One region of the Paeniglutamicibacter cryotolerans genome, then DNA from elsewhere that is predicted to be linked to it. Evidence: riboswitches for the same ligand, from Rfam matches in the RefSeq annotation. Region 1 holds a riboswitch; each other region holds the start of a gene.
The links. A riboswitch is a leader RNA that binds a small molecule or an ion and turns the genes downstream of it on or off. The one in region 1 is predicted to bind S-adenosylmethionine.

Region 1 (7,626 bases):
GGCAAGCGCGCCGACCTGCAGCTGCTGAACGCACCGTCCATTGCGCACCTGGCCTACCGTCCGGGCATGAACATGTCCGGCCCGGTCTTCCGCGCCGGCGCATTGGTGGCCGGCTCGCTCTAGGGACACACGTCACTGCACCAGCCACGCGGCGCTCCCGGTTCACATCGGGGGCGCCGCTTCGTGCTCGGGGGTGCAGTCGTGATAGACAGATATGCATGGCTATCACCGCATTCAAAGGCACCCCCGTCCAGACCGTCGGCGAACTTCCCGCCCTCGGCACCACCGCCCCTTCCTTCACGCTGACCGGCGCGGACCTGGGCGATGTCAGCAGCACGGCGCTGGCGGGACGCCGCGTCGTGCTGAACATCTTCCCGAGCGTCGACACCGGCACCTGCGCCGCCTCGGTGCGCCGCTTCAACGAGCTGGCAGCCGGACTGGAGAACACCACGGTGGTCTGTGCTTCCGCCGACCTCCCCTTCGCACTGGGCCGCTTCTGCGGTGCCGAGGGCCTGCAAAACGTGGTTCCGGCCTCCAGCTTCCGCTCGGACTTCGGCGCCGTCTACGGCCTGACCCAGGCCGAGGGACCGCTGCGCGGCCTGCTGGCCCGCGCCGTCGTGGTGCTCGATGAGAGCGGCTCAGTCGTGCACGCCCAGGTCGTCCCGGAAATCACCACCGAACCGGACTACGACGCGGCCATCGCGGCCCTGAACTAACCAGCGCCCAGCGACTGGAACCTTCCGGCCGCCGGCATCGTCCCCACACACCGGGCCGACGCCGGCGGCCGTTTCGTTGCGGGGCGGCGCCCATCTGCGGGTGCCGGCCGTTAGGATCGGGAACATGAGCCGCATACCCCCACCCAGCGACGCCTCCTCACCCGCGCCCCCGGCGATCGGAGCCCGCCCCTCGGCGCGCACGGCGCTGGCCATCGAGCTGCTGCTGGTCCTGGGGCTGTCGCTGGGCCAGTCCGGCGTCTATTCGATCGTGAGCCTGATCAACAAGCTCACCTTGGGGCCGCTCTCGGGCCAGACCACGGCGTTGAACACCCCGCTCAGCCCGCGCCCCGGATTCGACCTGACCTACCAGCTGCTGGACATCTTCTTCGACCTGGTCCCGGTAGCTTTGGTGTTCTACCTGCTGTGGCGGCTGCCCGGCGGGAACCCGTTCCGGCGCCTGGGCTTCGATCGGCGCCGGCCCGGGCGCGATGCCGGCTGGGGGGCCGGGCTGTTCGTGGCCATGGGGCTGGGCACGCTCGGGGTCTACGCACTGGGCCGGACCCTGGGGCTGACCACGATCCTGGTCCCGGCGGCGCTGGATCCGTACTGGTGGACGATCCCGGTGCTGGTGCTTTCCGGGATCCGCCATGGCATCCTCGAGGAAGTCATCGTGGTGGGCTATCTTTTCGAGCGGCTGCGGGCCCTGGGCTGGGGCCGCTGGCAGATCCTGCTTTCCAGCGCCCTGCTGCGCGGCAGCTACCACCTCTACCAAGGGATCGGACCGTTCTTCGGCAACGTGGCCATGGGGCTGGTCTTTGGCTGGTTCTATGAAAAGAAAGGCCGGGTCATGCCGCTGGTCATTGCGCACGCGCTGCTGGATGTCACCGGCTTTGTCGGCTTTGCGTTGATTAGCGGGTTCGTCGGCTTCGGGAAGTAAACGGTTCGTCGGACTGCCACTGCACGGCGCGTCGCCGCGATGCGGTTCAAGCCGTGGCTGCCTCGAAAACCTGATGCAGGAGTCCTCCTGGTGTGATGCCCAAGCGGACAGCTGCCTTCCGGGCGTGATGGCATCAGCCATCCTCCGGGAAGACGGCCGCCAGCGTCCTCGGAGGTTCCTGCCACACATCCACCTGCCTCAGGTGATCTGTCCGCGCGGGTCCCGAAGGTTCCTGCTGCCGCGCGACGCGGTGGGTTTCCTTTACTCTCGCGTCAGCGTCGGGGCCAAACGGGGGACGGGGAATGACCAGAGGAAGACCGGCACGATGCCTTTTCCGGTGCAGCGGAAGCTTCCGGGTTACTCCGCAACGACATCCACGGTCCTGAACCGGCTGGAATATCGGCCGTGGTGGACTCGCCGGGCAGCAAAGCCCTGGTCGACCGGCAGGTCAACGGCTTCATGGGGTTTCAGGGGCAGGCAAGGGGCTCGCCGGACGAGGACGCCGTAGATGCCGTGGCGGGCTGCTGCTTCCGATAGCTTGGTGCCCCAAGCCCCGCTGTTGCCGGCATTCTTGTTTCCCGCATGATTGGATCCGATGGATCCCCGATGGCTGCCCGGACGAAGGATGCCCGGTGCCTGTGTGCAGATCGCTGTCATTTGTGCCAAGAACCCGGCAATGCGGTCCGAGGAGGGCACCGTTACCGTTCGAGCGGTTCGAGCCGGATTTGCTTCGCCAGCGCGTAAGCGGCCGGAAGATCGGCGTCGCTCTCGACGAAGACTCGGCCGATGACAAGCGCCGACTCGGTCGGCGCTGCTATGTGGTTCATGCCTGGGGGCATCGTGCCCCTCCAGCCCGGTCCACTGAGTACGTAGTCGCCGGCGCCCGTTCCCGTCGTGCGTGTGCCGACGTAGGCAAAATTTGCACTGTCCGAGGGTCCAGTAAATTGCACGCTGTAGTAGCGGCCATCCATGTCAGGAGTATGCAGGATTTGAGGGCCTTTCCTCAGGTCGAGCCAGCCACCGATATAGAGCAGGTCGGTGGACCCGGTTGCCATCAAGCCCACGCCCGGGGCCGTGGGCGAAGCAGTCTCGGGCACCGCGTACAGGGTGTTGACGGGGATCGGACCGCCACCGAACCCCCTTTTGAGGAGGGCCCTTTTATAGCCGCTAACGATCATGCGCGGCCAGAAGTAAATGAAGGCCGGGACGCCGAGCGCCCACACGAGGACCGCAGCCACCGCGAGGGGCATGAGCTCGCTCCATCCGAGCGAAATCCGCCGGTAAATCACCCAGGCGAAAATCGCCAAGACCAGCAGTGTCAGGGGAGCTCCATATTTCAAAATAAGGTGATTCATCGTTGCTGTGCCCTCACTGCCGGGGGCGGGCTGTAGCTGCCATCTAGAATTGCCGGGCCGGGCAGGTAGACCCGAAGCATCAGCTTGAAGGTTCCGGCTGGGATCGGGAGCCAGTTCTGTTCGTGTTCCTTCGGCGCCGACTGCTGGAGATAAATATCTGTTGAGCCGTCGGCATTCCCTAAAAGGTGGGACCGGTCGCTCACATCAGGGCGGGGGGACGCGCCGGAGACCATGTATCCGACGATATCGGTCGGAGTCAGGGACCAGAAGGCATCATGTGGCGGGAATTGGCGGGCCGGAATATGGATGACGTACTCAAATTTTCCGTTGAGCTTGAGCCCGGATCCATCCACTGTGGCGACCCAATAGGCAGCCTCTTCAAGAACATTCACGACAGGTAAGGCTTTAGCGCATGCGGCCCGCACGAGGATCCCATTTTCGGGCTTGCCGCAAAGTGGAATGGAACTCCAGCCGTTGACTGTCGTGGTGATGTTTCTGGCTGCTGCATTCAAGATAAAAATCGTCGTCAAGAAGGCGCAAAAGGCCCCGATGATCACGCCTTGTACAACGCCAGATTGTGCGATCCAAGCCAGCACATTCGTCATGACCGAACACTAACATCGTTCACATCGGTGATCGAGTACTAACTTCGCTCAGCTGCAGCCCGTGGCCCCGTAGCCAAGCGTGCTCGGTTCCGGTCAGCACGGCCAGGGCGGATGGGCCGCTGAAGGCAAAAGCCCGCCGGGCTCTTCGCCAAGCGATGCCAGGCAACTGGAGTGACGGACTGGGCGATCCTGAAGGGACCCCGTAACGGAGCGCGGAACAAAGTAGGGGGCTGCCCACGCGCAATGGCGTGGGCAGCCCCTTGTTGCGTAATGGAATGCCTAGAGCGTGACCGGACCGGACGGGGTGTCGAAGGTGACCGAGAGGATGCCCGGCGTGCCGCTGGGGGCCTGCCAATCGACCTCGACGTTGCCGAGCGGTGACTGCTCGGGAGAGCCGAGCCATTCACGGACGCGGTCGCGGGAACCGGCGATGCTGATCGCCGAGATGCTTCCCTTGCCGGCCAGGGCCTTGGAGGGGTGCAGGTCGGCCGTTCCGTCGTCCCAGCGCAGCATGTAGGGAACCTGCGGGTCGGCAATCAGCCCGTGGATGCCGATCTGGCGCCACGTCAGTTCCTGTCCATCGGGGAACTTGCGGTTGCCGGGGACCGACTCGCGGCCCAAGCGTTCCTCGAACGGGGCCAGGTCGTCAACGGCGACGCACCAGCCCATCCAGCCCCCGCCCATTTCGGAGCGGGCGCGAACGGCCTGCCCGAACGGCGCCTTGTCGGACGCCGGGTGGTTCAGGACTTCGACCACTTCCAGGTACTGATCATTCTGCAGCGGGAAAATCACGTTGCGCGTACCAAAGCGCGGGTGTATGCCACCTTTCACAGAATCAAGTCCAAGGGTCTCGCCGATCCGGGCAGCGGTCGCTGCCAGTCCGTCGGGCCCACAAGCATAAGAAACATGGTCAAGCCTCATCATGTGCCCATGATTGCACTTTGTGATCCAGCTCTCGACTTAGGTTTGCCTAACTGGCGAACGAGCTGCCCGGGGTGAATGAGGTCGACACGTCAAATGCCTGTCATATTTCCCCGCGGCTTGCGTGTCGGCGCTTTTCTGGGCCAGACTATCCTCCAAGGTCATGAGTTCCAGCGACAAGCCCCGGCTCGTTGGACGGCAACCCTCCACCGCGGTGGGGTGCCCCGGGTGAAGACCAGGCCCCGCGTCACACAGGCGCGGGACAAGCGCGGGTCATGCACCCTGGAACGCAAATGTGGAGGTCTCCGACTTTCCGCAGGGCTTCCACGGACATACCCCATGACACCCAAGGGGTACAGCACATGTCCAATAACTGGTCCTTCGAAACCCGGCAGATCCACGTCGGCCAGGAGCCGGATGCCGCCACCGGCGCCCGCGCGTTGCCGATCTACCAGACCACTGCCTTCGTCTTCCCGAGCGCGGAGAACGCGGCGGCGCGCTTCGCCCTGCAGACGCTGGAACCGATCTACACCCGCATCGGCAACCCGACCCAGGAAGCCGTCGAGCAGCGCATCGCCTCCCTCGAGGGCGGTGTCGGGGCCCTGTTGCTGGCCTCCGGACAGTCGGCTGCCGCCTTCTCCATCATGAACATCGCCGAGGCCGGGGACCACATCGTGGCCAGCCCCAGCCTCTACGGCGGAACCCAGAACCTGCTCAAGCACACGCTGCGCAAGTTCGGCCTCCAGGTCACCTTCGTCTCTGATCCGGATGACCTCGACGCATGGAAGGCTGCCGTGCGGCCAAACACCAAGGCGTTCTTCGCTGAGGTCGTCTCCAACCCGCGCCAGGACGTGCTGGACATCGAGGGCGTCAGCGGGATCGCCCACGAGGCCGGTGTGCCGCTGATCGTCGACAACACCCTCGCCACCCCGTTCCTGGTCCGCCCGATCGAGTGGGGTGCCGATATCGTGATCCACTCGGCCACGAAGTACCTCGGCGGCCATGGCACGGCGATGGCCGGTGTCATCGTGGATTCGGGCAACTTCGACTTCGCCGCCGACCCGGAGCGCTTCCCTGGACTGAACACCCCGGACGAGTCCTACAATGGGCTGGTCTTCGCCCGCGACCTGGGTGTCAACGGCGTGCTCGGCGCCAACCTGGCCTACGTGCTCAAGGCCCGCGTGCAGTTGCTGCGCGACTTCGGTGCGGCGGTCTCCCCGTTCAACGCCTTCCTGATCGCCCAGGGCCTGGAAACGCTGTCGTTGCGGATGGAGCGCCACGTCTCCAACGCGGTGGCGGTGGCCACCTGGCTCGAATCCCACCCGCAGGTCAGTGGCGTGAAGTATGCCGGGCTGCCCTCCAGCCCGTGGTTCGAGCGCGGCGCCAAATACAGCTCCAAGGGCATCGGCGCCATCGTCTCGTTCGAGATCAACGGCGACCTGGCTGCCGGCCAGGGGTTCGTCGACGCGCTGGAACTGCACTCGCACGTGGCGAACCTCGGCGACGTGCGCTCGCTGGTGGTGCACCCGGCCTCGACCACCCACTCCCAGCTCACCGCGGAGGAGCAGTTGGCGGCCGGTGTCACCCCGGGCCTGGTGCGCCTCTCCGTGGGCATCGAGCACATCGATGACATCATCGCCGACCTTGACGCCGGATTCCGCGCCGTGGCCTCCCTGGGCCGGACGGAACTCCAGGGCGCCCTGTGAGCATAGAGTCCGACGTGTCAGCCCAGGAAGCGCAGTGGTCCGAGTTCGTCGGCAATCATGCCGGCGACGGGATCCTGCACGCCCTGCGCACCGGACCGTATTCATTTGAGACCGGCGGCTTCCTGCCCGAGGTCGTCATCGGCTACGAAACGTGGGGAACCCTGGACGAGCAGGGGTCCAACGCCGTCCTGATCCAGCATGCGCTGACCGGAGACTCCCACGTCTCCAGCGGCGATTCGGCAGAGGCCGGCTGGTGGGAGGGCTTCGTGGGCCCGGGCAAGACGGTGGACACCGAGCGGTTCTTCGTGGTCTGCGTGAACATGCTCGGCGGCTGCTACGGCAGCTCCGGACCATCCAGCCTGGACCCGGAGGGCGTGCCCTGGGGCTCGCGTTTCCCGTTCACCACCGTCAAGGACTCGGTGCGGATCGAGGCCCGACTGGCAGATGAGCTGGGCGTCGATGTCTGGCATACCGTGCTGGGCGGCTCCATGGGCGGGGCCCGGGCCCTTGAGTGGGCCGTCGAATTCCCGCAGCGGGTCGAACGTGCCGTGGTGGTGGCCGCCACCACGGCGTCCTCCGCCGAACAGATAGCCTTTGCCCAGGCCCAATGCGCGGCGATCCGGCTGGATCCGGCGTTCGCCGACGGCGACTACTACGCCGCGCAGGCCCCGGGGCCCGTCGCCGGGCTGGGCATTGCCCGGCGCATCGCGCACATCACCTACCGTTCCGAGCCCGAAATGGAGGTGCGCTTCGGCCGCGCACACCAGCTCGGGGAGAATCCCCTGGGGTCGCCGGCGCGCGATCGCGGACGTTACCAGGTGGAAAGCTATCTGGACCACCAGGCCTCCAAACTGGTGTCGCGGTTCGATGCGAACAGCTACCTGGTACTCACCGAGGCGCTGATGAGCCACGATGTGGGCCGCGGCTACGGCTCGGTTGACGCGGCGCTGGCCCGGACCGCCGGCGTGCGCTTCCTGGTGGCAGCCGTGGACAGCGACCGGCTCTACTGGCCCGAACAGTCCGAGCGGCTGGCCGCGTCTCTGCCGGTTCCGGTTCCGGTCAACTACATCACCTCGCCGATTGGGCACGACGGCTTCCTGACCGACATCGATCAGCTGTCCCCGGTGCTTGAAAGCGATTTCCTGAGCCCTGAGCACTGAGCCCTGAGCCCTGGTGCTCGGCAACGCAGGAGGCCGGCGGGGCTATCGGCCGCCGAGGATCTCCATACGCGCCGTCTCGTGTTCGGCTGCGGAGATCACGCTGCGGACCAGCAGGTCGTCGAGCTCGGCGAGCCGGGCCTCCTTGGAGGGGGCCGGTGCCAGCAGTCCACTGTTCATGACCTTGGCCGCCAGATCCGTCTGCATGGTCGCTGGATTCATCCCGGCG
Region 2 (7,626 bases), 650 kb from region 1:
CCGGCAGCGTACACTCCGCGGGCCCCGAGCCGGGCCATGAATGCGTGGGCCAGATCGGCCGAGGCGGCGAACGGCATCCCGGTAGTCAGGAGCAGTTCCCCACCCTCCAGATACGGCGTTGGATCCTCCAGCTCGGAAACATGGACACCGGTCAGGGGACGGGCCGAGACCCGCACCCCGGGGGCCGGAGCCAGGGCCTCGCCGAGGTCGTCGCAGAGCTGCAGCAGGGAGATCATGGGTTAGATTATCCAATACCGAGCAGCCTTCCGTGCTTAATGCCCAATGACGCGCGCCGCACCGGACCGTACGGTTGGACCATGACGGCATCCAGGTCCGACGCACCAACAACCAAAGGACGCACCCCATGACAGCCACAGCCCTGAGCGCGGTCGAGCCCTCGGATTTGATCGACTTCGATTCCCTGCTCACCGAGGAAGAGCTCGCGCTGCGCGATACGGTGCGCTCCTTCGTGCGTGCGGAGATCAAGCCAAACATCGCCCGCTGGTACGAGGATGCGCACTTCCCGTTGGAGATCGTCCCGGAGCTGGGAAAGCTGGGTCTTTTGGGGATGCACCTGCAGGGTTACGGCTGCGCCGGGCGCTCGGCGGTGGAGTATGGACTGGCCGGCGCGGAGCTGGAGGCGGGGGATTCGGGGTTGCGCACCTTCGTCTCGGTGCAGGGTTCGCTGGCGATGAGCGCGATCCACAAGCATGGCTCGGAGGAGCAGAAGCAGCGGTGGCTGCCGGGCATGGCCGCCGGGGAGCTCATCGGCTGCTTCGGGCTCACCGAGCCGACCGCAGGATCGGACCCGTCGGCGATGAAGACCTTTGCCCGCCGCGACGGGTCGGACTGGGTGCTCAACGGGTCCAAGCGCTGGATCGGGTTGGCCAGCGTCGCCCAGGTTGCGGTGATCTGGGCGATGACCGAACAGGGAGTGCGCGGCTTCCTGGTCCCGACTGATACCCCCGGTTTCACAGCGAGTCCCATCGAACCGAAGCTCTCGATGCGGGCCTCGATCCAGTGCGACATCGAACTCGCGGAGGTACGTCTGCCAGCCTCGGCGGTGCTGCCGGACGTGGTCGGGCTCAAGGGCCCGTTCTCCTGCCTGAACGAGGCCCGCTACGGGATCATCTGGGGGGCGATGGGCGCGGCGCGGGACGCGTTCGAAGACGCGCTGGCCTATTCGCGGCAGCGCCTGCAGTTCGATAAGCCGCTGGCCGGGTATCAGCTGACCCAGCAGAAGCTGGTGGACATGGCGGTGGAGATCAACAAGGGCTTCCTGCTGGCGCTGCATCTGGGCCGGTTGAAGGATGCCGGCTCGTTGCAGATCCACCAGATTTCGGTGGGGAAGCTGAACAACTGCCGCGAGGCCATCGCGATCTGCCGCGAGGCACGCACGATCCTGGGCGGGAACGGGATCACGCTGGAGTATTCGCCGCTGCGCCATGCGAACAACCTGGAGTCGGTGCGCACCTACGAGGGGACCGATGAGGTGCACACGTTGATCCTGGGGAATAAGCTCACCGGGATCCCCGCCTTCCGCTGACCCCGGCCCATGCCGTCCTCACCAACTCCTTGACGCTACTCTCCTCCAAGTCGCCTAGGTAACGCGGCGACTTGGAGTGGTGTCCAGGATGCGTTTCCTCAACCCCGCGCTGGTGAAGAGGTGTGCGGAGCTCGTCCTCGACGAAACTACCATGGCCTGGACGCCACGGGGGCATCCTAAGGACCGTTTCGCTGAAAGCCGTGCCGTAAAAGGTGCGCCGAACAAGAAGGTGCCCGAATCCGTCGCCGGGTGAAAGATTGGACGGGTCCGGGGTTCATGCGAGCGAGCATGCCAGCAACGCCCCGTCAACCCACCCTCACAGCCTGTGGAAAACTCGATAAAACCTAACTGACCTGTATTTTTGCGAGATGAAAGGTTTTGCTTTGAGGCGCTCACCCTTCCATCCAAAACGTCGGTGCCCGGTCATAGGCTTGTTCCATGGTCGAGGAAGCCAACACCAGGGTAGCGAACCGGAGGGACCTTCAAGGGAAGGACCCCGGGAGCACGCCCCTGGGCCGCGAACGCACCCACATCACCGCCTTCGCCATCAGCGTGGCTACCCTCGCCCCCTGCGGAAGTGAACGCGAACTCATCGAGCTGCTCACCACCACCGAACGTGCCAAGGCGGCTCTGGCCGCCCTCGAAGCCCGCACTGCCGCCGCCCTGGACACCGCCCGCCGCACCCGCCACGCCCGGGCCGGCCTGAAAAAGGCGGCCCAGGGTCGAGGCATTGGCACCGAAATCGCCTTGGCCCGCCACGAGGCACCGGCCGAAGGGCGCAGACACCTCAAGTGCTCGCGCATCCTCACCGATGACCTGCCTTCCACCATGGACCGCTTCACCCAGGGGAGCATCACCGAGGAGCAGGCCATGGTCATCGCCCACCACCTCCGCAAGCTCACTCCAGCGGCCCGAACCCGAGCCGATGAGCGACTCAACGAGGACCCGGGGCTGTTCACTGGCGAAGGCGTCAAGGCCCTGGGCAACCGGGTACGGGCGCTGGCACAGGAACTGGACCCCCGCGACCCGCTCGCACGGGCCGAAACCGCCCGAGGTCAGCGCCACCTGGCCATCTACCCGGCACCTGATGCGATGATGAAGGTCACCGGGATGATTCCAGTGGAGGCGGGACTGCTGATCAACCAGGTCCTGGACGATCTGGCCGATTCCCTCACCGCCACGGGCGCTGCCCAGGGCCGCACCCGTATCCAGTTGCGCACCGACGAGTTCTGCTCTCTGCTCACCGGCACCCGCACCACTGTCCCGCGGGTGGAGATCAACCTGGTCATGAGCGAACGAACGCTCTTTCGCGGCAGTCGGGAACCGGCGCATCTCACCGGATACGGGACGGTCCCCGCGGACTGGGCCCGGGCCATGATTCATGGACCCGACGCCGTCAACGGGGAAGCGGTTGCAGAACGATGGATCCGGCGCCTCTACACCGCTCCGCATGCAGGAGAACTGATCGGAATGGATTCCAGGCGCCGGCTCTTCCCGGCCGGGCTCGCCCGCTTCATCACGGCCCGGGACAGGTGCTGCCGCACCCCGGGCTGCAACGCAAGGATCCGGGACATCGACCACGTGTTCGGCTGGGCCCTGGGCGGGCTGACCACCCAGGCCAACGGCCAGGGCTGTTGCAAGGCGTGCAACTTGACCAAGGAAACCCCCGGCTGGTCCACCATCACCGTGCCCGGGGCGAGGCATGCGGTGGAAACGACCACCCCGACCGGAGCGACTTACCGCTCCACCGCGCCGCCTCCGCCCGGCATATGACATCACCCCAATGGGATCACCGCAATCCGGCATGCATGGCTTCACCCCTGCTTCCCAAGAGAAGCAGGGGTGAAGCCGTCTTTTATGTCTGCTGCTGGAAATCCACGTGGACGCACACGGTCTTCGACAACATAGGGGCCCTGTGAAGAGTGATTAGTTAGTGGCATCCAAAAGTTCAGGCTGAGGGCCAAGACGGAAGTGGCGGCCGGAAATGTCTGCCGGGGTAATGCGGACCCAGGATTCCTTCGTGGTGGGGATCCATGGTGTCACGCCGGAGGCGCGGGCTGCCTCGATATCGGCTTCGAGCTGCAGCACCTCGGCTGTGCCGTGCACCACCACCGACCATGCCTCGTCGGAAAGGATGCCGTCTGCCTCGAATGCCACCTGTGGGTTCACTGTCATGGCAGCGAGCTTTTTGCCCGGGGTGGTGCGCAGGTAGAGGAAGCCGTTAGCGGCCGCGTAGTTCACTGGGAAGATATCGATGCTGCCGGCTGCCGAGGTGGCAAGTCTGCCGTGTGCCGTGTGCTCCAGAAGCTTCCAGGACTGCTCGTTGGTTAAGACGAGGACTGGCTGGTCAGTGTCGTGTTCGATCATCATTTACCTATTGTTCTACATGACGTAGAGAACTGCCAATGGGAGTCGTGAATCCTTCTGTGGGGTATCCACGTGAAAGACTGGGCGCATGCCAGTAGATTACACAGTGCGTCGGGCGCGGCATTTTGCTGCGCGGGTCGAAGATGCCTGGCACGCCCATCGTGAGCGCCGCGCGCGCGAACGCGGGTGGGTCGCCACCATCCTGCCCTATAAGGGTTATGGACTGAGCTCGGAAGCGGATGGTTGGATTCGCATCTTCTCCCGGGTGGTCATGGCACGTCCCGGTGTCTTTGAAGACGGCCAGCACAGGGCGAAGGTCATTGCCGACGGGGTGCGGGGGTGGCGCAACTTCATCTCCCCGCCGGTCGCCGGCGGCAAGGTCCGCGTGGAAGTGGGCGGGAGCCGCTATGACGTTGCTGCGGATCGTGGAGGAGTGCTCGATGTCCGCGTCGCAGCAAGTCTTTCCCCGGGGTGGCATCGAGTGACGCTGTCCACCGAGGGGTCGGCGCCCGTGACGTCCCAGGTTTTCATGGTCGATTCACATGCCGACTTCGGCATGCTCTCCGACGTGGATGACACTGTGGTTGTCACTGCACTGCCGCGCCCGCTTCTTGCCGCCTGGAATTCCTTCGTGCTCTCCGAGCATGCCCGTGTGGCCACCCCCGGCATGGCTGTGATGATGGAACGGGTGATGCGTTCGCGTCCCGGAGCGCCAACGCTCTACCTTTCCACCGGGGCCTGGAATGTTGCCCAGACGCTCACCCGATTCCTCTCGCGCAACCTGTATCCAGAAGGCGCTCTGCTGTTGACCGACTGGGGTCCGACGGAGGTTCGCTGGTTCCGCTCCGGCATGCAGCACAAGGCAGATCAGCTGCGGCGTTTAGCCGTCGAGTTCCCCGGCATTAAATGGTTGCTGATCGGTGATGACGGGCAACACGATCCCGTTTTGTATGCCGAGTTCGCGCGACGTTACCCCGGGCATGTGCTGGCCATCGTGATCCGGCAGCTGACCCCGTCGGAGGCGGTGCTTGCCGGTGGCCGTACCCTGGGCCTGCTGAATTCGACCCCCGGTGTTCCGTGGGTCTATGAGCCCGATGGCTCGCGTATCGCTGCCCAGCTCGAACGCCTGGGGATCATCGAAAACGAAACAACGATAGGGGCGGACTAAATGGAAGGCCAACGGATCCGCGTTGCCGTACCCATGCGCTGGGGAGACATGGACGCCTATGGGCACATCAACAACGTGAACCTCGTGCGGATGATGGAAGAGGCCCGCATTGCCGGTTTCGGAGTCCCGGGCGGGACCGGTAAGCCGGGTATGGATCCGATGGTCGACCTGTTTTCCACTGTCCCCGATGGTACCCAGATCCTAGTCGTCGAGCACCGCGTGCGTTACCTCAAGCCGCTTGACTACCGCAATGTCCCGGCTCAGGTCGATGTGTGGATTGGCGCGATGAAACCGGCCAGCTTCGACATCTGCTATGAATTCCACGACCCGGTAGACGGCGGTATCTGCGTGAAGGCGGCCACGACACTTGCCTTCTTCTCCGTTGCCGACCAGCGGCTCTTGCGGCTGAGCCCCGAGCATCGCGCCGAACTGGCCCGCTATGCCGAAGAGCCGGTGTTCCGCTCGTAGTAGGGCAGTCCAAAAGCCCCTATGACCGACGCGAAATCGGCGGCCAGCTCCGGTTCGTGATCCAATGTGCAGGAATTCAGGGTGCTGGCAGTCATGCTGAAGTACCTGTAGCCAGCGCGGATCCGTGGATTATTCAGGACGCCGAGGATGCCCGCTTCCGGATTCCAGGTGACCTTGCCGGGTAGTCCGCCAGTGACCCGGATGAGTTCGATCAATGGCAACGGGTCGTGGACCGTGTAATGGCTGGAACCCTGGGTAGTGCGAATGTTGATGGGTTCTACCGGAGTCCCGCAGGAAACGAACGCGAGCTTCCATGCTGCGGCATCGGCCCGGGCAGTGCTCAACCGTTCCGGGCTGATCCCGTGCCCGGGATCGAAGGAAACGCAGGGAGTGGCAAGGTGGGGAAGTGTGTGTCCGGTGGTCATTGCCGGTCCTTTCGGATCGCTCTTGCGCGGCGCGTTTGCGCCGGGCCGCTTCGTCATCCGAGCCACCCGTGAGTCGTGGGGTTGGCCTGCGATCGGGTCGGAGCCCGTTCATGATCGCTTGTCGTGAAGCAGTACCAGTCTAACTGAAATCGGAATGTGATTAGCATGGGGCATGAAGCTGCTGATGATCAGGCACGGACAGACGCCCTCCAATGTCATGGGAGCGTTGGATACTGCGGCGCCGGGGGCACCGTTGGACGAGACGGGGCTGCTTCAGGCCGCCGGCCTGGTGAATCGGCTGGAGAACGAGGAGGTCGGCTCGCTCTATGCCTCACCGCTGATCCGGGCCCGGATGACTGCCGAGCCGCTGGCAACTACTAGGAAGCTGGCGCTCAATGAGCGTGACGGGTTGCGCGAGCTGGCGGCGGGGGAGCTGGAAATGCGTAACGACAAGGAATCGCTGCTCGCTTATTACTCGGTGTTCATGCGTTGGCTCACCGGGGATCTTGCGGCCCGCCTGCCGGGTGGGGAATCAGGCAGTGCGGCTCTCCGGCGGTTCACCTCGGTGATCGAGGAATTGGAGGCCCAGGATCCGGGCGCGGCCACCGTGGTCAGTCACGGTGCCATGCTCATGGTCTGGACCCGGGCCATGGCGAGCAACGTCTCGCTGGATTTCATCCGGACCGCGCCCCTGTCCAACGCCGGGGTGCTTGCGCTGGAGGGTTCGATGTCCAAGGGCTGGGTCGTGAGCAGCTGGGACGGAACCAAGCTGGACTGACATCCCCAACGGTTGTGTGCTTCACGGGTTTGCATCGACTGCTTGCATCGGCTTGGATTAAGGCATCGCCATGTGGCCTAATGCAGTGTGGCACCCGAGTGAAAGAGCGTGCATTCGTGAGTGTTGGAACAACGGCCAAGGCCGTGCGTCCGCAGGTGGTCCTCGAGGTCTTGGCCCGGGAACAACTCAGCGAGCACATGGTGCGGTTGACCTTCGGTGGTCCGGGATTCGCTGACCTCCGGGACAAGCCAGCGACTGACCGCTACGTCAAGATCCTTTTCGCGAAGCCCGAGCTCGGGCTCGTTCCGCCCTTTGACCTTGATGCGCTTCGCGAGCAGCTGGCTCCGGAGGACTTCCCAGTGCGCCGTACCTATACGTTGCGCCACGTCGATCCGGAGGCTGGAACGCTGCAGATCGACTTCGTGGTGCACGGGGATCAGGGAATAGCGGGTCCGTGGGCTCAGAATGCCGAGCTGGGCGACCTGCTCTGTTTCTCCGGTCCCGGGGGGATGTACACGCCGGACCCGTCCTACGACTGGCACCTGCTCGCGGGCGATGACACTGCCATTCCCGCCATCGCCGAGGCGATCGAGGCAATGGCACCCGAGACGATCGGTCGCGTCTATATTGAAGTTTCGGGGCCCGGCGACGAGATCGAGCTGGGCGCCCCCGCCGGGGTATCTGTGCAGTGGATCCACCGAGGTGGGCCGTTTACCCCGGATTGCACGATGCTCGCTGACGAAATCCGCTCCGGGGATTGGCTGGAAGGAAACGTCAAGGTCTTCGTCCATGGGGAACGCGAGGTCATGAAGTCGCTGCGCGGCTACTTCACCGAGGACCGCCAAGTGGATCGTCGGGAACTATCGCTCTCCGC
Region 3 (7,626 bases), 720 kb from region 1:
GTGGCAGAAGGCCCCGCCGAAGGAGTCGCCGGCCCCGAGTCCGTTGACCGTTTGAACGGGCACCGGTGCCGAGACGACGCGTTCGGTGCGGGTCTTTGCCATGACGCCCGCGGGTCCGAGCTTGACCACGGCGATTTCCACGCCCGCGGCCAGCAGCCGGTCGGCCTGCTCATCGGGGGTTCCGGCGCCCACGGCGACCGCGCATTCGGTGTCGTTTCCGATCGCGACGGTCACGTGCGGCAGGACTTGGGCGATCCGAGCCCGCGCCGCTTCGGCGGATTCCCAGAACATCGGGCGATAGTCGAGGTCAAGGATGGTGTGCTGACCCTCGGTCAGGGCGTTGCGGTCGCGGACCTCATGGGCCGCGATGTGCGCCGCGGCGCTGGGCTCCTGGCTGAGGCCGGTGACGGTGGACCAGAAGATGCGTGCCGACCGGATGGCGTCCAGGTCCAGCTCGTCCGCTTGGATCTTCCAATCCGGCGCCGTGGGCAGGCGGCCGTAGAAGTAGAGCGGGAAGTCATCCGGCGGCATGATCGCGCAGAAGGTGACGGGGGTCTGCATCCCGTCGATGCGGCGCACGTGGCTGCGGTCGACGGAGAACTTGTCGAGTTCGCGCTCCAGATAACGTCCAAATTCGTCGTCGCCGACCCGGGTGATGACCGAACTACTGCGCCCGTGACGGGCCGCGGCGACCGCCACGTTCGTGGCCGATCCGCCCAGGTATTTGCCGAAGGTGTTGACCTCGCCCAGCGGAATACCGATCTCGTTCGGGTAGACGTCGACGCTGATGCGTCCAATGGTGAGCACGTCGTGGGTCACGCGGATCGACGTCCTTTCTGTCATTGCCGAATAAACGCCTCGGGGACGGAGGTAGATGGCCTGTGAGTCAAGCCACAACAAGTACTCTGCCTCAAAAACTTTGTCCTGTCAAAGGTTTGTACTGACATATTTACAACGGATTATCGGCGTGCGGGAAGGTCGACGCCCGCTTCCAGGGTCGACCGGGAGCAGGCAGCAGCAGGGCCTGCCAGCCCCTGGCCCACCCCGCTGACAAATCCGGCTCAATTCGGCTAACGGCCCGCCTCCCGGGATATCACCGCAACGGCCTCGGCGGCATCGTCGACCAGGTGGATGTGGGCCTCGAGTCCCCGGCCGGCGGCCAGCGCACGCAACAACGGCCAGGCCGGCAACGTCCGGGTCCAATGCTCGACGCCGACCAGCACCATCGGGGTGATGGTCCCCGGGACGCCGTAGTAGTTCTCACAGGCGTCCTGGAAAACCTCCTGCACCGTGCCGGCGGCACCGGGCATGAACACGATGCCTCCCGTGCACTTCTCCAGCAGCACGGCCTCGCGGATCGCATTGGCGAAATACTTGGCAATATGGGTGGCAAAAAGGTTCGGCGGCTCGTGCCCGTAGGACCAGGTCGGGATGCCCAGGTTCACCGCCCCCCCGGGAAAGCGCGCGAGCACGTCCATGGCGAGGCGGGCCCAGACCGTCACCGAGGGCGTGAACGACGGGGCACCCGCCAACTGGCCCAGCGCACTGTCCAGTGCCGCATCGGGATGTGCCGACAAGTAGGCGCCGAGGTTGGCCGCTTCCATGGCACCCGGGCCACCGCCGGTGGCGACGGTGAAGCCGGCCCGCGCGAGCGCCCGGCCCAACAAGGCGGCATTCCTGAACCCTGCCGTCCCGCGCTCCTGCGCATGTCCGCCCATCAGCCCCACGACGGGGTTTTCCGACAGGGCTCCTGACTCCAGCGCCGATTCGAGGGCGCTTCCGATCGCATGGTCGTGCAGGGTCGTGGCCAGTGCGGCATTCAGCGAATCATGGGCACCGGCACCGAGCCGGTGGTGGCTCCAGGCGTAGATCCGCGCATCGGGTGTCTGCTCGTAGCCCTTGGTCGGGATGCCGGCGAATAGTTCGGGCCCGCTGTAGAGCTCGGGCCGGTACATGTCGAAGGGGATCCCGGGAATCTCCGGAAAGATCAGCGCCCCGCCGTGGCTCAGCAACTGCGCGCTGGCCGGCTTCAGCTCGCAGCCCAGGAAGACCGAGCCCGCCGGATCCAGGAGTTCAAGCATCCCGGCCCGATGGCGCAGGTCAACCGATTGGACGTGCCATCCGCGCATCGAGGCGTGGTATTTGCCGGGGGGCCGGTCCAGTGCCATCCGGGCATGTTCATCGAATGCGGCCAGGGAATCGATGTCCACCTGCCGCGGCATGGGACGCAGTGCCGGTGTCGCATTCATGGTTCGCCCAGCCTACCTGTGCGATGGCCCCGCGGTGGATGGTTTTTCCCGATCCGATGCGCCGCGGATCGGCCCTGCGCCCCACCCCGGGCGCGGGAGCGTCACGGAGCGTGCACACGGGTGCTGCTGGTTCGTCCGTAGGGCCCGGAACGTGAAACGATAGGAGGATGATCGAAAACGAGTACCCGATGGTCGACGCACGCGAAATCCTGCGCGCCGTCGGAGGAGCTGCCTTTACCCGCGGCAAGGGGTACGCCAGCGCCGATCAGCTCCAGGACTTCAGCTGGGCCCCGGAGCAAAGGACGCTTTCGGCGCTCGTCGTCGGGTCAGCCGCGGTACCCTACCGGACGCAGGCGGCCCTCAAGGACAAGGCCGGCGCCTGGCTGGTCGATTCCACCACCTGCAACTGCCCCGAGGCGGAGAACTGCAAGCATGCCGCAGCCCTCCTCATTTACTGCAACACGCTGCATCTTCGGGCCAAGGACGTGTTCTTCAAGAACAGCGCCGCCTCAGCCACCCCGGCCTGGCAGGAATCCCTCAACGAACTGCTGCGCGCATCCAAGGCCACGGCCGCGCCCACATCCGCCCCGCGTTCCACGGACAGGCTGCCGCTGCAGGACATGGCCCTGCAATTCGATCTCCAGGACACGACAGTTGCCGCGCACCGGCAGTGGGCCCCGGGCTCCGGCGTCGGGCACCAGAAGGCGGCCAAGCGGCGCTGGCGCCTCGGCGTGCGGCCCATGGTCCGCTCGGGCAACGAACGTTGGGTGCGCGGGAACCTGAAGTGGAACACGATCAGCTTCAAGACCTTCGGGCTGAACCTGGACGCGGAACAGCACCGCTGGTTCTGCCAGTTCGTCCCGCTCTACCGCGCCACCGGTCAGCTGTACTTCGGCGAAGACAACGACTGGCTGTACCTCGACGAGTTCTCCTCACTGCTGCTCTGGCCGCTGATGGACGAAGCGACGAAGCTCGGCATCTCGCTGATCGGGATCCGCTCCGAACAACAGGTCAGGGTCCTGAGCCAGGCAACGGTCGCCCTGGCCGCGGAAAAGACGGACGCCGGCATCGAATTGATCCCGTGGATGCAGCTTGGCGACATCGACATCCCGCTGGGGCCCGACTCCGCTGCGGGTTCCATCGGCAACCACGGCGTCTACGCTTCGACACCCGACCAGAACCTGATTGTCATAGCCCCGGTCCCCGGGGGCTTGCGCGACACCGAACTGGAAATGCTGCGCAGTCCCAGCTCCGTCCAGGTCCCGGAATCCGATATCCCGGACTTCATGACGAAGCTCTACCCGCGGTTGGGCCGCCGGCTCGCCGTGCGCAGCATCGACGACTCCGTACAGCTGCCCCGGATCCTGCCTCCGGTGCTGGTGGCCAAGGTGAAGTACTCGGCAAAGGACGCGGTCGACCTCGACTGGGGCTTCGACTACGGCGGTTACTCCGTGGAAGCCGACGCCCGGGATGTCCAGGCCGAAACCCGGCTCGAACGCGCCGCACTGGAGATCCTGGGTCGCTTCCCCGCCCTCGAATCCCGGGTACTTGCACCGCGGACCCTGCGCGGACTGGACACCGTCGATTTCGTGCGCCACACGCTGCCTGCCCTCGCGGAGGTAGCGGGCATCCGGCTCGAGGAGAAGGGCGAGCGCCCGGAATTCCTCGAACTCACCGAGACTCCGGAACTGACCGTCACCACGGTGGAATCGGACCGCCGCGACTGGTTCGACCTGGGCCTGATCATCTCCATCGGCGAACGCCGGATCCCCTTCGCCGACATCCTGCGGGCGCTCTCACGCGGCCAGGACAAGTTGCTCATGCCCGACAAGAGCTATTTCTCCCTTGCCCACCCGCTGTTCGACAAGCTGCGGCTGTTGGTCGGCGAGGCCGGCGCGCTGTCGGACAAGAACCATGATCTGAGCATCACCCGTTACCAGGCGTCCTTCTGGGAGGAACTCGACGCTCTGGCGACCCACACCGAGGGTCCCGACTCCTGGAATTCTGCGGTCGGCTCGCTGCTTCACCTGGCCGATGCCAGCAACGTGCGGCTCCCCACCGGCCTGAACGCCGAATTGCGACCCTACCAGCGCGAGGGCTTCGCCTGGCTGGCATCACTCTGGTCCAATGGGCTGGGCGGGGTACTCGCCGACGACATGGGCCTGGGCAAGACCTTGCAGGCCCTCGCACTGATGCTCCATGCCCGCGAGGTGTGGGCCACCGGCGGAATCGCCGCTCCGGGCGAACCGGCAGTGAAGTACGCGGCGGATGCGCTGCGTCCGGCCCCCTTCCTGGTGGTCGCGCCGACGTCCGTCGTCTCCAACTGGGCCATCGAGGCCAAGCGCTTCGCCCCCGAGCTGAAGGTCGTCGCGGTCACCGATACCGAGGCTCGGGCTGCCAGCTCGCTGGCGGAACTTGCCGCCGGGCACGATGTGCTGATCACCAGCTACACGCTGTTCCGGCTGGATGCCGACGCCTACCAGGACATCGAATGGGCCGGACTGTTCCTGGACGAGGCCCAGTTCGTGAAAAACAAGGCCACCAAGGCGCACCATGCGGCACGCGACCTGAACACCCGCTTCAAGCTGGCCATTACCGGTACGCCGATGGAAAACAACTTGATGGAACTGTGGTCGATCTTCGCCATCGTCTCCCCCGGGCTCTTCCCCTCGGCGGTGAAGTTCGCCGAGAACTACCAGCGCCCCATCGAGAAGCAGGGATCCACCGAGCCGCTGGGACGGCTCAAACGCCGGGTCCGTCCGTTCATGTTGCGTCGTACCAAGGATGCGGTGGTCACCGACCTGCCGCCGAAGCAGGAACAGGTGCTGCACGTCGAGCTCTCGCCCAAGCACCGGCGGATCTATGACACGCATCTGCAGCGCGAACGCCAGAAGATCCTGCAGCTGGTCGATGACATGGATAAGAACAGGTTCACGATCTTCCAGTCGCTGACGTTGTTGCGTATGCTCTCGCTCGACGCTTCCCTCGTGGACGAGGAATACGCGAATACCCCCAGCGCCAAGCTCGACGTGCTCTTCGAGCAGCTCGAGGACGTGCTGGCCGAGGGCCACCGCGCGCTGATCTTCAGCCAGTTCACCTCGTTCCTGAAGAAGGCGGCGGATCGCTTGACCGAGGGCGGCGTGGAATTCGCCTACCTGGACGGTTCGACGCGCAAACGCGCCGAGGTCATCGACGAATTCAAGTCTGGCAAGGCCCCGGTCTTCCTGATCTCATTGAAGGCCGGCGGATTCGGGCTGAACCTCACCGAAGCTGATTACTGCTTCCTGCTTGACCCGTGGTGGAACCCGGCTGCGGAATCGCAGGCAGTGGACCGCGCCCACCGCATTGGGCAGACGCGGAACGTGATGGTCTACCGTCTGGTCGCCAAGGACACCATTGAAGAGAAGGTGGTTGCCCTGCAGGATTCCAAGCGCCAGCTGATCTCCTCGGTGATGGACGAGGGCGAGGGTTTCGGCACCGTCCTGAACGCCGAGGACATCCGCGAACTGCTGCGCGACTGACCGCACGTCAGCCGGGGCAACACCCGTGCGGCGCGCCCCGGTTCCGATGACACTGTGCGTCGGCGCCGGGGCTCGCGGTTTTTGCGGACACGCGGATTGCCCGTAATGTTGAACCCAGCTTCAAGACTCTTGGCTGCGTAACCACGCAAGGCTCCGACCCGCCAAGGACCAACCCGAACGTTGTTTGCCGGGTGGTTCGGATGACGAAGCGGCCCGTGCGGCAGCCGCCGGCGGGCAAGGACAACCCCGAACGGGATACGCCATGGGCCGCACAGCCAGCCGCCAATACCCAGCCTCCACCACGCAACTATCCGCCGCCCCTGGGCTCCCGATCCCGGGAGCCCAGCGCTTCCCCGGCGACTGGATCGAAGCATGGCTGCGCCTTTGCCCGGATTCCGCCACGGTACATCTGGGCACCTCCGGCATGGATTGGATCCTGCCCGCCGCCGACATCCAGGCCCTGGCCGCCGCGCTGGAGGGCGCTCCGGGCGCAGCGGTGCAGTTCAACCCGGATGCCGGGCTGGTCCTCGTGCCCGGAGCCCACCAGCGCAACGGCAGCTCCTTCTTCCGGCTGGGCCGCTGACCGTCACCGAAGACACGAAAAGGCCGCCAGGTGGCGGAGCAATTGCCCCGCCACCTGGCGGCCCGTCACCGGAACCCGGCTCTAGAGGTCCAGGATCATGCGCAGGCCCTTGCACCGGGACACGCAGATCATCATGGTCTCCCCTGCCTCGCGTTCCTCCTCCGAGAGCAGCGAATCACGGTGGTCGATCTCCCCGGAGACCACCGTGGTCTCACAGGTACCGCAGATGCCCTCGCGGCAGGAGTTCAGCACCGGCACCCCGGCGCCGGCCAGCGCGTCCAGGATGCTGGTGCCCACCGGCACCTGGACCTCGATGCCCTCGGTGGTCTCGACGGTGAACTCGTGGTCCCCGGCAGCCGGTGCCGTGGCGGCGGGATCGGCGACGAAACGCTCGAAGTGGAAACGCTTCTGGTCGTCCCACGCGCTGGTCAGCGAGGAAATGAAGTCCAGCAGCGGGCCCGGGCCGCACACGTAGGTGTGGAAGCCGGCATCCGGGGCCTGCAGCAGGTCCTTCAGCGGGAACAAGCCCGCCTCGTCATCGGCATGCACCTGCACCTTGTCCCCGAACCGCTCCAGCTCGGAAAGGAACGCCATCGAACTCCGGGAGCGGCCCATGTAGACCAGGCGCCACGGGATCCCCGATTCCTGCGCTGCGGCGAGCATCGGCAGGATCGGGGTGATCCCGATGCCGCCGGCCAGGAACAGGTACTCCGGTGCCGGTTTCAGGGTGAAGTTGTTGCGTGGTTCGCGGACCTTGATCCGCGCCCCGGGACGCAGGTCATCGTGCACGTAGGCCGATCCGCCGCGGCCCGCCGCCTCGCGCAGGACGCCCAGGCGCCAGCGTCCGGCGCCGGCCTCGGAGCACAGCGAGTACTGGCGCAGCAGCCCGTTGGGCAGCAGTACGTCGATATGGGAGCCCGGAGCCCAGTCGGGCAGCGGCTTCCCGGCCGGGTGGGCCAGGTGCAGCGAGAGGACGCCGTCGGCTTCGGGGCGGATTTCGGCGACTTCGACCTCGAAGAAGCCGTCATCGGCGATGCCCAGGTCCACCTGTGGTTCGGGAACCACTGTTGTTTCGATTGTTGTGCTCACGAGGCACCTCCTGTGCTGTGGTCATGGTTAGCGGCCGGAACCGCACTGAGTTCCGCTTGTCCGCCCGGTAGCTGTGGCCGAAGCGCATCGATGGCGGCCAGGACAGCATTCGAGGCGTCCCTCACCGAGATGGTCACGCGCACCCCGGAGCCCGGGAAGGCGCGGACCGAGACCCCGTGCGCCA

Region 2: it holds a riboswitch for S-adenosylmethionine, as region 1 does, so the genes downstream of both, E9229_RS08310 (hypothetical protein) here and E9229_RS11075 (bifunctional o-acetylhomoserine/o-acetylserine sulfhydrylase) in region 1, are expected to answer to the same signal.
Region 3: it holds a riboswitch for S-adenosylmethionine, as region 1 does, so the genes downstream of both, E9229_RS07990 (hypothetical protein) here and E9229_RS11075 (bifunctional o-acetylhomoserine/o-acetylserine sulfhydrylase) in region 1, are expected to answer to the same signal.

The regions. Positions count from the first base shown of each region.
Region 1 is NZ_JACHVS010000001.1:2,412,830-2,420,455, forward strand. It holds gene hutI (imidazolonepropionase) at 1-123, shown strand, start outside; gene tpx (thiol peroxidase) at 219-716, shown strand; gene E9229_RS11055 (CPBP family intramembrane glutamic endopeptidase) at 841-1,653, shown strand; gene E9229_RS11060 (DUF1254 domain-containing protein) at 2,352-3,008, opposite strand; gene E9229_RS11065 (DUF1214 domain-containing protein) at 3,005-3,613, opposite strand; gene E9229_RS11070 (VOC family protein) at 3,893-4,537, opposite strand; SAM riboswitch class IV at 4,694-4,809, shown strand; gene E9229_RS11075 (bifunctional o-acetylhomoserine/o-acetylserine sulfhydrylase) at 4,897-6,240, shown strand; gene metX (homoserine O-acetyltransferase MetX) at 6,255-7,400, shown strand; gene E9229_RS11085 (hypothetical protein) at 7,443-7,626, opposite strand, start outside.
Region 2 is NZ_JACHVS010000001.1:1,760,434-1,768,059, forward strand. It holds gene E9229_RS08280 (PucR family transcriptional regulator) at 1-236, opposite strand, end outside; gene E9229_RS08285 (acyl-CoA dehydrogenase family protein) at 365-1,546, shown strand; gene E9229_RS08290 (HNH endonuclease) at 1,985-3,319, shown strand; gene E9229_RS08295 (pyridoxamine 5'-phosphate oxidase family protein) at 3,473-3,916, opposite strand; gene E9229_RS08300 (App1 family protein) at 4,002-5,081, shown strand; gene E9229_RS08305 (acyl-CoA thioesterase) at 5,082-5,549, shown strand; gene E9229_RS08310 (hypothetical protein) at 5,519-5,974, opposite strand; SAM riboswitch class IV at 5,988-6,103, opposite strand; gene E9229_RS08315 (histidine phosphatase family protein) at 6,147-6,752, shown strand; gene E9229_RS08320 (siderophore-interacting protein) at 6,869-7,626, shown strand, end outside.
Region 3 is NZ_JACHVS010000001.1:1,693,772-1,701,397, reverse strand. It holds gene iolC (5-dehydro-2-deoxygluconokinase) at 1-819, opposite strand, end outside; gene E9229_RS08000 (LOG family protein) at 1,071-2,249, opposite strand; gene E9229_RS07995 (DEAD/DEAH box helicase) at 2,417-5,770, shown strand; SAM riboswitch class IV at 5,889-6,017, shown strand; gene E9229_RS07990 (hypothetical protein) at 6,033-6,353, shown strand; gene E9229_RS07985 (PDR/VanB family oxidoreductase) at 6,435-7,442, opposite strand; gene E9229_RS07980 (aminotransferase class I/II-fold pyridoxal phosphate-dependent enzyme) at 7,439-7,626, opposite strand, start outside.